One region of the Lysinibacillus capsici genome, then DNA from elsewhere that is predicted to be linked to it. Evidence: riboswitches for the same ligand, from Rfam matches in the RefSeq annotation. Region 1 holds a riboswitch; each other region holds the start of a gene.
The links. Region 1 has a riboswitch for cobalamin ahead of LCP48_RS20605 (FecCD family ABC transporter permease). Riboswitches for the same ligand answer to the same signal wherever they lie in the genome.

Region 1 (3,150 bases):
CAGATGTAGGCTCATAGGAAATAACATAGGCAGTTGTATTATAGGCACCTACTATTGTTGCTTCTGCCCCTTTCATACCTTCCATATGTCCATCTGTAATAATGGCTGTGCTCCCTACAGGAAATTTCGGGTTTTCAGCTTTTTTTAACGTTACTGGTACATCGCCAGAACTTGAATGGTTCATTGTAGAATGATCCATTTTTTCAGCAGTTTCATTAGAAGTGGACGCTGGTTCTGTTTGATCCTCTGTACAAGCCGATAAACTAATTAAAGCGACTACTGATAATAGTCCGACTGACCATCTTTTATTGAATTTCATATGATATCCTCCTCACTATGTGCTCCTAATGTAGCAAATAAATGTGCAGAAACGATGGATATGACCCTATGAAAAACATTTCTTTAGTCTGGAACAATTAGGTGGGGAGATATGCTATTGAATGGGCAGGATCTTCAATGTTTTTTGTAATCTATGGGCGAAGATACCAGCAAAAATAGCTAAAATAATATCTTTTGGTAGTGGAGGAATCATCCAAAGCCAAGCGAGCTTATATGAAAAATTCTCTGGCGCACTTGCCCAAAGCTTATATGCAAAAAACATCCAATTTGTTCCTATCAAATAATTTATAGCCGTTGCTACCAAAGCAGCTACGATAAAACTTTTCTTTGTCCCGCTTCGTTCCACGATTAGCCCTGCAACAAATGCTGCTAATATAAATGTAATAATAAACCCAAAGGTAGGGCTTAAAATTTGGCCAATTCCACCACCGAAACGAGCAAAGACAGGAGCTCCTGCCAATCCTACGCACATATAAATTGTACAGGCGAGCGCACCTTTTCTACTACCAAGAATAAGCCCTGCTAAAATTGCAAAGAAGGTTTGAAGCGTAATGGGTACACCACCAACTACCATAAAGGGTGCAAAGGAAGTGATATTAGCACCCACCATCATTAGCGTTGAAAACAACCCAATGTAGGTAATGTCAATAGTTCTTAATTTATGGTGACTATGTTGAGTAACAGTTGCCATGAATTTCACCTCGTTTTATAAGTTATTACTGCTAGTGTAAAAAACGAATGCCGTTGTGTCAACCTTATTATTGTTTTCGGTTAACTCAAATGTTGAGTTAAATAGAAGTAGACTATCTATCTATAAAAATGTATGATAGAATCGTCACAATTTTATAACTTCAAATACTATTGGTGTGACATTTTTGAATGTCACTTAAAAGGGAAGTCGGTGGAAGTCCGACGCTGTCCCGCAACTGTAACGAGGAATCCTATAATATGATTTGCCACTGTTTAAGAATGGGAAGGTAATTATAGGATAGTGAATCGAAGCCAGGAGACCTGCCATTTAGTAATACCTGTAATGCCCACGAGGATGCAAGCAATTACGGACAATAGCTGGATATTTTTCTGACTTTGTTTAATCTAGGGTATTTCTATGCGCATTTTCGCATGAGATACCTTTTTTTATTGCTTCATTCATCAATATTCAGTAGGAGTTTAAAACAGATGAATAAAAAATTTATGTTATTTTCCTTCGTACTTTTTATGGTATTAATTGTTTCAATGACCTTTGCTGTAATGGTTGGCTCAGTTTCAGTTACACCGTTATATGTATGGAAAGTTATTCTTTCTAAGATTCCTTTTATACAAAATTCAATCGAGCAAGATTGGAGTCGCTCTCAGGAAATCATCATCTGGCAAATAAGAGCACCTCGTGTTTTGCTAGCTGCTATAGTAGGAGCGGGGTTAGCCATTGCAGGGGCAGCCATTCAGGCACTTGTACGTAATTCTATTGCAGACCCGTATATTCTAGGGATTTCTTCAGGTGCAGCTGTCGGAGCTACTTCTGTGATTATTTTAGGAGCCTTTTCATTTTTAGGTATTTACGCTCTTTCGGTATCCGCATTCCTAGGTTCATTACTTGCGATTACACTTGTTTTTTTCTTGTCACGTGTTGGGGGACGTGTCTCTATTTTCCGCTTGCTATTGGCAGGCATGGCTGTGTCCTTTATCTTAACGGCTATCTCTAATTTTATTTTAATGATGTCAAAGCAAGAAGGGGCCTTAAAGGCTGTTATGTTTTGGATGCTAGGTAGTTTAGCTGGGGCCAAATGGAATAATATTGTGATTCCAGGCTTCGTATTCTTGGTTGTATTTGGGCTACTCTGGCTACACTATCGCAATTTAAATTTATTATTACTAGGAGAAGAGGCGGCAGTGACATTAGGCGTTAATCTTCAGCAATTCCGTATTCAGTTAATACTATTAGTATCTCTATTAACTGGTGTGCTTGTCGCAGTTAGTGGTTCTATAGGATTTGTGGGATTGATTATTCCCCATATTGTGCGTTTAATTGTGGGCTCAAACTATAAATACGTCATACCTATTAGTGCTTTAATAGGTGGAATATTCTTAGTGTGGGCAGATGCCTTTGCTCGAATCATTATTTCTCCTCAGGAAATGCCAATTGGTATTATTACAGCTTTTTGCGGGGGACCATTTTTCATTTGGCTTCTCCGTCGTAACAACTATTCTTTCGGTGAAGGAGATTAACGTCCATGACATTAGAAGCGAAACGAGTATCATTCTCCATTTACGATCAGCGTATACTACATGATGTAAGCATTCAAATAAAAGAAAAGCAATTTGTTGGATTAATTGGTCCTAATGGGAGCGGAAAATCAACATTGTTAAAAAATATGTATCGTCTCCTAAAACCTGAAAGCGGAACGGTAGTATTAAATGAGCAAGATATATTAAAGCAATCAAGTAAATCAATTGCGAAAAATTTGGCTGTTGTAAGCCAAGAGACACCCGTATTATTTGATTTCACTGTGCATGATTTAGTCAGTATGGGAAGAACACCACATAAAAAGCTGTTAGAGCTTGATCAAGAGAAAGATTTTCAAATTGTTAAAGAGGCTCTTAGCCAAACGGGCATATCGCATTTAGAGAAACGAAGCTTTAGTTCGCTTTCTGGTGGCGAGAAAAAGCGTGTCATGGTTGCAAGGGCACTCGCTCAACAAGCACAGGTATTAATATTGGATGAGCCGACGAATCATTTAGATATTCAACATCAACTTCAACTTATGGATTTAATTCAGACCTTGCATTTAACCGTAGTAGCAGCTTTACATG
Region 2 (3,150 bases), 1.2 Mb from region 1:
ATTTTTTTTCATCTGTTAATGTGCCTCCTTTGTTGAGAAAACACGTAAAGTTTTTAGTTCGCTAATATTGTATTTTTTCAAGAAATTCATCACTATGACCGTTAAAATTCCTTCACTCACGGCTAAAGGAATTTGAGTTAAGGCAAAAATTCCTGCAAACTTTGTAAAGGATGCCATAAAGCCTCCAACCTCTGAAGGAAAGGCTAGTGCTAGTTGTACAGAAGTCACAATATATGTACCTAAATCACCAAGCATAGCTGCAAAGAATACGGCTAGTGAAAATGACACGCCTACTTTTTGAGCACCTTTAAAGACAAAGTAAGCAATAAAAGGACCAACAATAGCCATAGAAAAGGCATTAGCCCCTAAAGTTGTAATTCCTCCATGAGCTAATAATAAAGATTGAAATAATAAAACGATTGTTCCAATTACACTCATTGCTAGAGGGCCAAAGAGTACTGTCCCAAGTCCTACACCAGTTGGGTGAGAGCAGCTACCTGTAACAGAAGGGATTTTTAAGGCAGATAGCACAAAGGCAAAGGCTCCTGAAAGCCCCAAAAGCATTTTTGTTTCAGGATTTTCATCAACGGTTTTTCGAATAGAACGCAATCCTAGAATGATAAATGGAATAGAGATGACCCACCAAAAAATAGCCCATTCGATTGGTAAAAAACCTTCCATGATATGCATGGCAAAGGCACGTTTTGGCACGATTAAAAAGGCCAGTAAAAAATAACTAAGTTTCCACCATGAAAATTTCAAAAAGTTTTCCTCCTAACTAATTAGTAGATTTTTAGAAGATTGCGTGCGTAATCAAAAAAAGCACTTCTCCACTGGTGGAAAAGTGCATAGCTAAAAAAGCAAATAACATTCTCATCTGCTAAGCCGCACACCTATCCTCGTAGGCTGAAACGATCACTTATTTTTCGGCAGGTCTCCTGGCTCTAGTTCAATGCTTTATAGGTCTTCCCATCCGTTGGACAGTGACATATTCTATAAAGCTCCCTATTACAGTGGCGGGACCGCGCCGGACTTAAACCGGCTTCCCTTTTAAGCAAAATGACAAGCACTTTGCACCGAAAAACATTCAAATTGTGAGATTTCACGACAAAGTGTAACATGAATTTCCATAAATATGCTATACCTTTTATAAATTTTTTTAATTAAAGGTCAATAGTGAATATTCTGATAACGAGTTGTGCGCAAATATTTTATAGATTGTATAAATTTCATACCTAGTTCCATTCAAAATTGATAAATTTGTCATAAATTTTTAAAGAAATATTGAAATTTTAAAAAAATAAGATATGATAAAGACAGTTTTCTATTTAAAATTCTAATAAAAATTTCATATAAAATGTCAATAAGTGCTCGAATAGCTCGAGATAATAGGGAAATTGGTGAAAATCCAATACAGCCCCCGCTACTGTAATAGCTGATGAAATCGCAAAGCCACTGGTGCAAACTTGGGAAGGTGCGACAGTAAAATGAAGCTTAAGTCAGGAAACCTGCTTATTTGATTGTGCATGCAAACTTTTCGGAGGGAGAAGTTGAAGCGAAAGCGAGTACCTGTATTTCATTCTATTCGTTTTTATTTGGCTTCTACAAAACCTTTACTCTTCGTTATAGAGTAAAGGTTTTTCTTTTTCCAAAAAGCAAATGAGGGGAGACAGAAGATGACAACTTGGAATTTAGAGGGGATGAAAACACATCTCTTTATTTGCAATGGCAGTAGCTGCATGAAAAAGGATGGGGAGGAAATTACCTTAGCCATTCGAGATGAGATACAGCGGCAAGCACTCGATCAAGAAATACATACGACAAGAACGCGCTGTAATGGACGATGCAAGGATGCTTGTGTGGTAATCGCTTACCCCCAAGGGAACTGGTATCGTGTGCCATCAACAGAGCATGCTAGAACACTAGTACAAGATTTACATCATGAATCCTTATACAACGAACATGTCTTTACACTTCGTGAAGGTACATTACAGCGTACTGCTCAAACAACTGCCATTAAAGGGATCGAAAAGGTGAAAGAGGGGTAACAACATGGCGCAAAAAGGAAAAATTTTCGTAGTAGGCTTTGGACCTGGAGATTTTAAGCATATTACGACACGTGCAGTAGAGGCTTTACAACAAAGTGATATGATTATAGGCTACAAAACCTATGTAGAGCTGATTCAAGATTTAGTAAGTGCAAAATCGATTGTTAGTACAGGCATGACAGAAGAAGTGTCGCGTGCACAGGAAGCCGTTCGTCAAGCCGAAGCAGGGAGCATCGTCTCGGTGATTTCGAGTGGTGATGCAGGCGTCTATGGCATGGCGGGTTTAGTCTATGAGGTGTTAATTGAGCTAGGCTGGACAGAAGCAACAGGAATTGAAGTAGAAATTGTTCCTGGGATTTCTGCGATTAATTCATGCGCTAGCATACTTGGTGCACCTATTATGCACGATGCTTGTACAATCAGCTTGAGTGACCATCTAACACCTTGGAATTTAATTGCAAAGCGTGTCGAGGCAGCTGCAATGGCAGACTTTGTCATTGCTTTATACAATCCTAAAAGTGGTCGTCGAACAAGACAAATTGTCGAGGCTCAGCGAATTCTCTTAGAATATCGTTCGCCAGACACACCAGTTGGGCTTGTGAAAAGTGCCTATCGAGAACGTCAAGAAGTAACCATGACAACACTAGCTGAAATGCTAGAACATGATATTGGTATGCTGACAACTGTAATTATCGGGAATTCGTCAACATTTTTCTATGACAATAAGATGATTACGCCCCGCGGTTACCAACGTAAATATACCCTGGGTGAAGAGAAACAGCCATTACGTCCACATCAACGTTTACGCGAAGAAAATGAACCTTGGGCAATGAACCAAGAGACAGGAACAGCGCGAAATGACTTTATGGCTGACCCTAATGCAGGGCGCTTTAATAAACCCAGTATAGCCGCTACGCCAAAGCCGAAAAAAACAGCTCTTGAAATGGCTACAGCGGCACTTGCAATGGTAAAAGGGACAAGCGCAGTCAAAGTAACACCGAAGCTTGTACAGCAAAAAATAGAATCTATATTTGAACTAGCAGTAAGCCCTGGAGTAGCCAATAAATTTTTTACTCCCCAGCAAATGATGACGTTAGCAGAG
Region 3 (3,150 bases), 1.7 Mb from region 1:
AAAACATTAAAGGTTCGTGTTGTATCCACCGAAAATGATAATGTTACGGTAAACTTGCCGATTAAACTTGTCAAAGCCGTATTGATGGCAGGACACAGCATCGCTGCGAGTATTCCACAATCAGAAAAATACGTAAAAGATATCGACATCAATCTTCTACTTGAAGCAATCGAAAATGAATTAGACGGACAAATTGTAGATATAAAATCAGCAAACGGGGATTCCGTTGCAGTCTTCATTGAGTAGAGGCAACGAATGATGCATGTAAAAGTGAAAGCAAAAGATGTTCGCTTTACAGTCCCAGTTCCCTATATTGTGCTAACCATTGTCCTCTCCATATTAACTTCCAAATGGATTCAGCTACAAGCCAATAAGTGGACAAAGGCATACTTCGATCGAAAGAACATAGACTTTACCTTTCCGATCATCGATAAAGAAATGCTAAAGCCGATTATCAAGGAACTACAAAATTATAAGGGAGTCGTGCTAGTCGATGTCAAAGCTCAGGACGGGACTGAGGTTAAGATTAGACTATAATCTCAATGATAGAATGGTAAGAGCATGTTATGATAAAAGCATGCTCTTTATTAATTTAATGAGCATCATTTGAAATGGGTAAGAGATGATCATTATTTCAGGATTTATGATAGAAGCTACTATTTTTCAATGGTACATAAAATAGAACATTTCTTTCAGAATTCTAGATACATTTTGATAGATAAACATGTACATCGTCTAAAATAGATTTTTGATTTGGGTATAAGCGATTAGTGGTAATCTATTTGGAACTACATAATTAAAAATACTGAATAATCCAAAAATAAAGAAGTTTAGAATCTTGATTTACTTTTCATTTGAAGGATGGTACACTTAAAACTATTGAACAACAACTATATATTGTGTTCGTTTTACAAAGGTACTACTACATGTAGTTTAAAAGGGAAGTTCGGTACAATTCCGACGCTGTCCCCGCAACTGTGTAGCTGACGATGATTGCAACCACTGTGCATTTGCATGGGAAGGGAATCAGAGAATGAAGCAAAGCCAGGAGACCTGCCTTTATAAAACAAATTTATCATTTCTTCGGGGATTAAGAGATGGGAACGTCAGTATTTTTGGTATGTTAACGTTTCCATTTAGCCTATCTCTCTAGAGGAGATAGGCTTTTTTATTTTATGAAAAGAGGGATTTCTATGAAACTTTATACGAAAACAATTTGTCCAAAATGCCTATGGGTAAAATCTGAGCTACAACGTGCAGGACTTGAAGCTGAAATTGTTAACATCGATCACGATGAACAAGCAAAGCAAACGATTATTGACGCAGGTTTTTTAAGTGTGCCTGTTTTAGAGATGAATGAAACTTTTATAGGAGATGTTCAGGAAATTGTTTCTCAAATTGAGTTGATTGCCCTATGATTGTTTACGCGAGTCGTACAGGTAATGTCCGAAATGTTGTATCCAAATTAAAGGCAGAATGTATCGAGCTCTCGGAGGAATTGCGATTGAACAAGCCCTATCTTTTAATTACCTACACAGATGGTTTAGGTGACATTCCAGCAAAGGTACAACGTTTCTTAGAAAAAAACAGGGATTTTTGTAAAGGAGTAGTTGCCAGTGGCAATAGTAATTTCGGCCATCATGTATTTGGCGCTGCTGGTGAGAAAATCGCCGCTACCTATCATGTACCCTTAGTAAGGAAATTAGATTTACGAGGTAATCAAACGGATTACGAAGCAATACAAACGTTTTATGAAACGAGGGTAATGAGATGAAAACCTATTTAAAGCTTAATAATGACGTACTGAATCGTTATAGTACAACTGGATTACTTGAGTTAGAAAAGGACCGCGAAGCTACGCGCCGCTACTTTTTAGAGTATGTTAACGTACGTTTGCGTTATTTTATAGATATTGAGGAAAAAATTCGCTATTTAGTTGATGAGGGCTACTATGAGAAAGCATTTATCGATATGTACGAGATGGAATTTATTAAGAAGCTGTACAAGAAAGCCTATGATTATAATTTCCGCTTCCCATCCTTTATGAGCGCAAGCAAATTTTATGATAGCTATGCTATGAAAAGTCGTGACGGGGAAGAGATCTTAGAAAAGTATGAGGATCGTATTGTCATTATTGCTTTGTATTTGGCTCAAGGAAACACGGCTCTAGCAGAACGCTCTGTCGAAGCAATGATGGAAGCCTACCAGCCAGCAACACCAACTGCTTTAAATAGTGGTAAGAAAGCACGTGGTGAATTAGTTAGCTGCTTTAAATTATCAATGGATGACTCCATGAACAGTATTGCTGAAAATATTGGCTATTGTTTAGAGCTATCACGCCTTGGTGGTGGAGTAGGGGTCAACTTAACAGATTTACGCCCTTTAGGTGATCCAATTAAAGAGATATTAAATCGTGCAAGTGGTGTCATCCCAGTAGCAAAACTGTTAGAAAATTCTTTCAGTTATTCGAATCAGCTAGGGCAACGAAATGGCTCAGGCGTTGTTTATCTAAATATTTTCCATGCAGACATAGAAAATTTCATATCATCAAAAAAACCAAATGCTGACGATAAAATTCGCCTCGCAACTCTTTCAACAGGGATTATTATACCTAGTATTTTCTTCGAACTGATGAAACGTGATAAGGATATCGTCTTGTTTAGCCCATACGATATTTTTAAAGAATACGGTAAACGTATGTCTGAGATTTCCATTTCAGACATGTACTACGAGCTACTTGATAACCCAAAAATTCGTAAAATTAAACGTTTAAATGCACGGAAGCTTTACACAGAGGTGAAAAAAGCACAATTTGAATCAGGCTATCCGTTTGAAATCTTTGATGATAATGTCAATAAGGTACATCCTTTAAAAAATATTGGACGTGTCAAAATGTCCAATCTATGTACAGAAATTCTGCAAGTGCAAGAGACAAGTATCATTACGGATCAGGATCAACCAAATGACTATGGATTAGATGTATCGTGTAACTTAGGTTCCATCGATATCCATGCAGCAAGTAAAGTGAAGGATTTCGGCGCATTAGTCGATACAGCGATGCACCTACTAACAAATGTATCGCAAATGACGCATATTAAAAATGTACCGTCTGTTGCAAAAGCCAATCAATTAATGCATTCTGTAGGGCTT
Region 4 (3,150 bases), 1.9 Mb from region 1:
ACCATCATGACGAATTTTAAAAACCTCTCCCTCAAACGGGGCATCCTTGTCAAAATCGGTACACGTTAACAGTGGGAGCTGGTCAAGAAATTCCTGAATGCCCTCATCTTTTAAGGCAGAGCCAGCAAAGCAAGGGAAGGCACATTCATTTTTAATCATTCCCTGTAATTGAGCAAGACACTGTTCATGCTCCAATGACTCATTCAGAAAGGCATCAAGCAATTCTTCGTCGCGCTCCGCTAGCCATTCCATGATGCTATTTGATACATAGTCTGCTCGCAATGGCTCATCGATGAACAATATATGCTGTGAGCAATCTTTGCGAAGCTGGCTGATGACAGCCTCCACATTGGCACCCTCACGATCTATTTTGTTGATAAAGAAGAAGGTAGGGACATGGTATTGACGTAAAAGTTGCCATACTGTTTCTGTGTGGCCTTGTATCCCTTCAACAGCGCTAATGATCATAATGGCATAATCCATCACACGAATGGCACGCTCCATCTCAGGGGAGAAATCGACATGCCCTGGTGTATCAATCAATGTGTATGTATCATTGCCAATGCTCATACGCCCCTGCTCGGCAAATATCGTAATGCCTCGTCTGCGCTCCAGCTCGTGATTATCAAGAAAGGTATCCTGATGATCAACTCGACCACGGGCTTGGATACTATTTGTATGAAAAAGTACTTGCTCAGAAAAGGTCGTTTTCCCTGCATCCACGTGCGCAAGTACACCAATTGTTTTGTACATAAGAAATCCTCGTTTCTATAGAATGCTATCTTTTTATTGTAACAGAATACTAGCTTCTATATTTCTTGTAAAATAGTTCGTCTTTATGTCGAAATAGTGCTAATATAGTGATGATTATACTTTTAGTGTCATCCTACTGATTGCGCGATAAATTTTCTTCTGCTAGTCTATCAATAGTATTGACCATTATAGAACGTATTGGTGCAAATGGCATTTGTCATTTGCTTAAAAGGGAAATCGGTGCAATTCCGATGCTGTCCCGCAACTGTAAATGGGGAGTCTATACAGCATGCCACTGTAGGGAAACTATGGGAAGGCGTATAGATGATGAACCTAAGCCAGGATACCTGCCAGTATGTATTTTTTGACTAAGAACCACGAGGATGGTGATAGTGATACAGGTAATATACCGTTATTTCACTATGCTACTCTCTTGGCGACAAGAGGGTTTTTTTATGCCCTTCCAACCACCTAGGTAGTAAAGAAATCCCTGATTTCTTTCTATATTTTAACAACAAAGGAGAAAAGGACATGAAGAAATGGAAAAGTATATGGCTAATGATGATCATTGCCTTGATCGCTGTTTTAGGGGCTTGTAATGCAAAAGACAAAACGGAATCAGCAGTACAAGGTGAAAAGGTTGAGCCATCTGAGGCGGCAGCCGAAGTAACCATTGAAAACAATGACACAAGTCAAACATATACGGAAGCACCAACAAAAGCGATTAGCTTAAATCAGCATGTGACAGAAATCATGCTAGCACTTGGCTTAGAGGATTCTATGGTAGGGACAGCTTACTTAGATGATAAAATCTATGAGCCATTGCAAGAGGCATACGATAAAGTCCCTGTGCTTTCTGATCAATACCCAACGAAGGAGCAAGTCATTGATGCCGAGGCAGATTTCCTATATGCAGGCTGGAAAAGTGGCTTTGGCGAAAAGGGGGTAGGCACACCAGAAGAACTTGAAGAATTAGGCATCCATACGTATTTACATACGGCTTCCAACATGACAAAGCCAACATTAGAGGATATTTTCACTGATATTCGCCATATCGCAAAGATTTTCCGTATTGAGGATCGTGGCGAAGCTTTAATTGATCAAATGACGAAAGATGTAGAGGCAGTACAAGCTAAATTACCAAAAGATAGCGAAAAATTACGTGTTCTTGTGTTTGATAGCGGTGAAAAGGATGTATTTACAGCTGGTCAAAACTTTATGAATGAGCTTGTGACAATCGCAGGTGGTCAAAATATCTTTGGTGATGTGGAATCAGGTTGGACAACTGTATCGAAGGAAGATGCAGTAGACCGCAACCCAGAGGTAGTTGTCGTGATTGATTACGGTGAAACAACGGCAGACCAAAAGATCCAATTCTTAAAAAATGATCCAGCATTGAAGGAGATGGAAGCGGTCAAAAATGAGCGCTTTGTCATCCTGCCACTTTCAGCAGCGTCTGAAGGGGTTCGTGCGGCAGAGGCCATTGAAATTTTAGCCACGGGCTTCTATCCTGAAAACTTTTAATCCATTCGAGCTAGCGTTTTGCTAGCTCCTTTTTTATAAGGAGCGATAAAAATGAACGCATTTCAAAAAAATGTACCAGATCAAACATTTGAAACACTGAACCGTCATGGTGAGTTTACCCGTCTAGCCGTTAGCCCTGGCATTATTAATAAGCATTATACCCCTGCACAATTCCAAAAAATAGCCGAAATTGCTGGCGAAAAGGGGGCGATAAAGTATTCTGCTTCCTATAGTATACTCTTGTCCATACCAACGTGTGATGCCACAGAAGCGGTGCAAGCCTTACAGGAAGCGGGTCTCTATGTTGCTCCCTCTGGTCCAATCATAGCCATGAAGGCCTGCGATTTTTGTGATGGGGAGAAAATGGATGCTGCTCCAATAACCGAACAGCTCTATCATGCCCTAGCGGGGATGAAGGTACCTGCAAGAGTGCGTGTCAATATTAATGGCTGTGCATCAGCTTGCTACAATGCAGTCTATGATGATATTGGACTCGTTTACCAACAAGAAAGCTTTGATGTCTATTTAGGGGCAGTACCGATGGGAGCAAAGGCACAGGCTGGCACGTTATTCGCTAAGAGGGTAGACGTCACACAAATTGAAGATTTTTTACTGCTTCTGATCAACCTATATAAGGAGCATGCTCGCCCAAATGAGCCCTTTTACAAATTTTATCGAAGAACGAAGTACGCAGAATATTGGGAACTAGTAAAAAATTCAATTAAATAGCAGGGATATTACTTAGGGTGTCGAAGTATTGTAGTAAGGCACAGAAAATTACAATACAAAGGAGCAAGAACATGACATCGAAACAAGGGATTCAACCAGAAGATCTTTATCACTTAAAATCAGTAGCAGATCCACAGCTTTCAC

Region 2: another riboswitch for cobalamin. It lies ahead of LCP48_RS14485 ((2Fe-2S) ferredoxin domain-containing protein); the one in region 1 lies ahead of LCP48_RS20605 (FecCD family ABC transporter permease).
Region 3: another riboswitch for cobalamin. It lies ahead of LCP48_RS12090 (glutaredoxin family protein); the one in region 1 lies ahead of LCP48_RS20605 (FecCD family ABC transporter permease).
Region 4: another riboswitch for cobalamin. It lies ahead of LCP48_RS11265 (ABC transporter substrate-binding protein); the one in region 1 lies ahead of LCP48_RS20605 (FecCD family ABC transporter permease).

The regions. Positions count from the first base shown of each region.
Region 1 covers NZ_CP084108.1:4,160,159-4,163,308, reverse strand. The annotation lists gene LCP48_RS20615 (YdhK family protein) at 1-319, opposite strand, end outside; gene LCP48_RS20610 (biotin transporter BioY) at 434-1,030, opposite strand; cobalamin riboswitch at 1,185-1,372, shown strand; gene LCP48_RS20605 (FecCD family ABC transporter permease) at 1,519-2,565, shown strand; gene LCP48_RS20600 (heme ABC transporter ATP-binding protein) at 2,571-3,150, shown strand, end outside.
Region 2 covers NZ_CP084108.1:2,927,945-2,931,094, reverse strand. The annotation lists gene LCP48_RS14495 (energy-coupling factor ABC transporter substrate-binding protein) at 1-12, opposite strand, end outside; gene LCP48_RS14490 (energy-coupling factor ABC transporter permease) at 16-762, opposite strand; cobalamin riboswitch at 912-1,096, opposite strand; cobalamin riboswitch at 1,349-1,530, shown strand; gene LCP48_RS14485 ((2Fe-2S) ferredoxin domain-containing protein) at 1,677-2,048, shown strand; gene cobJ (precorrin-3B C(17)-methyltransferase) at 2,053-3,150, shown strand, end outside.
Region 3 covers NZ_CP084108.1:2,461,118-2,464,267, forward strand. The annotation lists gene LCP48_RS12080 (SHOCT-like domain-containing protein) at 1-246, shown strand, start outside; gene LCP48_RS12085 (hypothetical protein) at 256-537, shown strand; cobalamin riboswitch at 898-1,075, shown strand; gene LCP48_RS12090 (glutaredoxin family protein) at 1,194-1,418, shown strand; gene nrdI (class Ib ribonucleoside-diphosphate reductase assembly flavoprotein NrdI) at 1,415-1,774, shown strand; gene nrdE (class 1b ribonucleoside-diphosphate reductase subunit alpha) at 1,771-3,150, shown strand, end outside.
Region 4 covers NZ_CP084108.1:2,299,487-2,302,636, forward strand. The annotation lists gene LCP48_RS11260 (elongation factor G) at 1-753, opposite strand, end outside; cobalamin riboswitch at 936-1,122, shown strand; gene LCP48_RS11265 (ABC transporter substrate-binding protein) at 1,285-2,277, shown strand; gene LCP48_RS11270 (precorrin-3B methylase) at 2,329-3,006, shown strand; gene LCP48_RS11275 (S9 family peptidase) at 3,078-3,150, shown strand, end outside.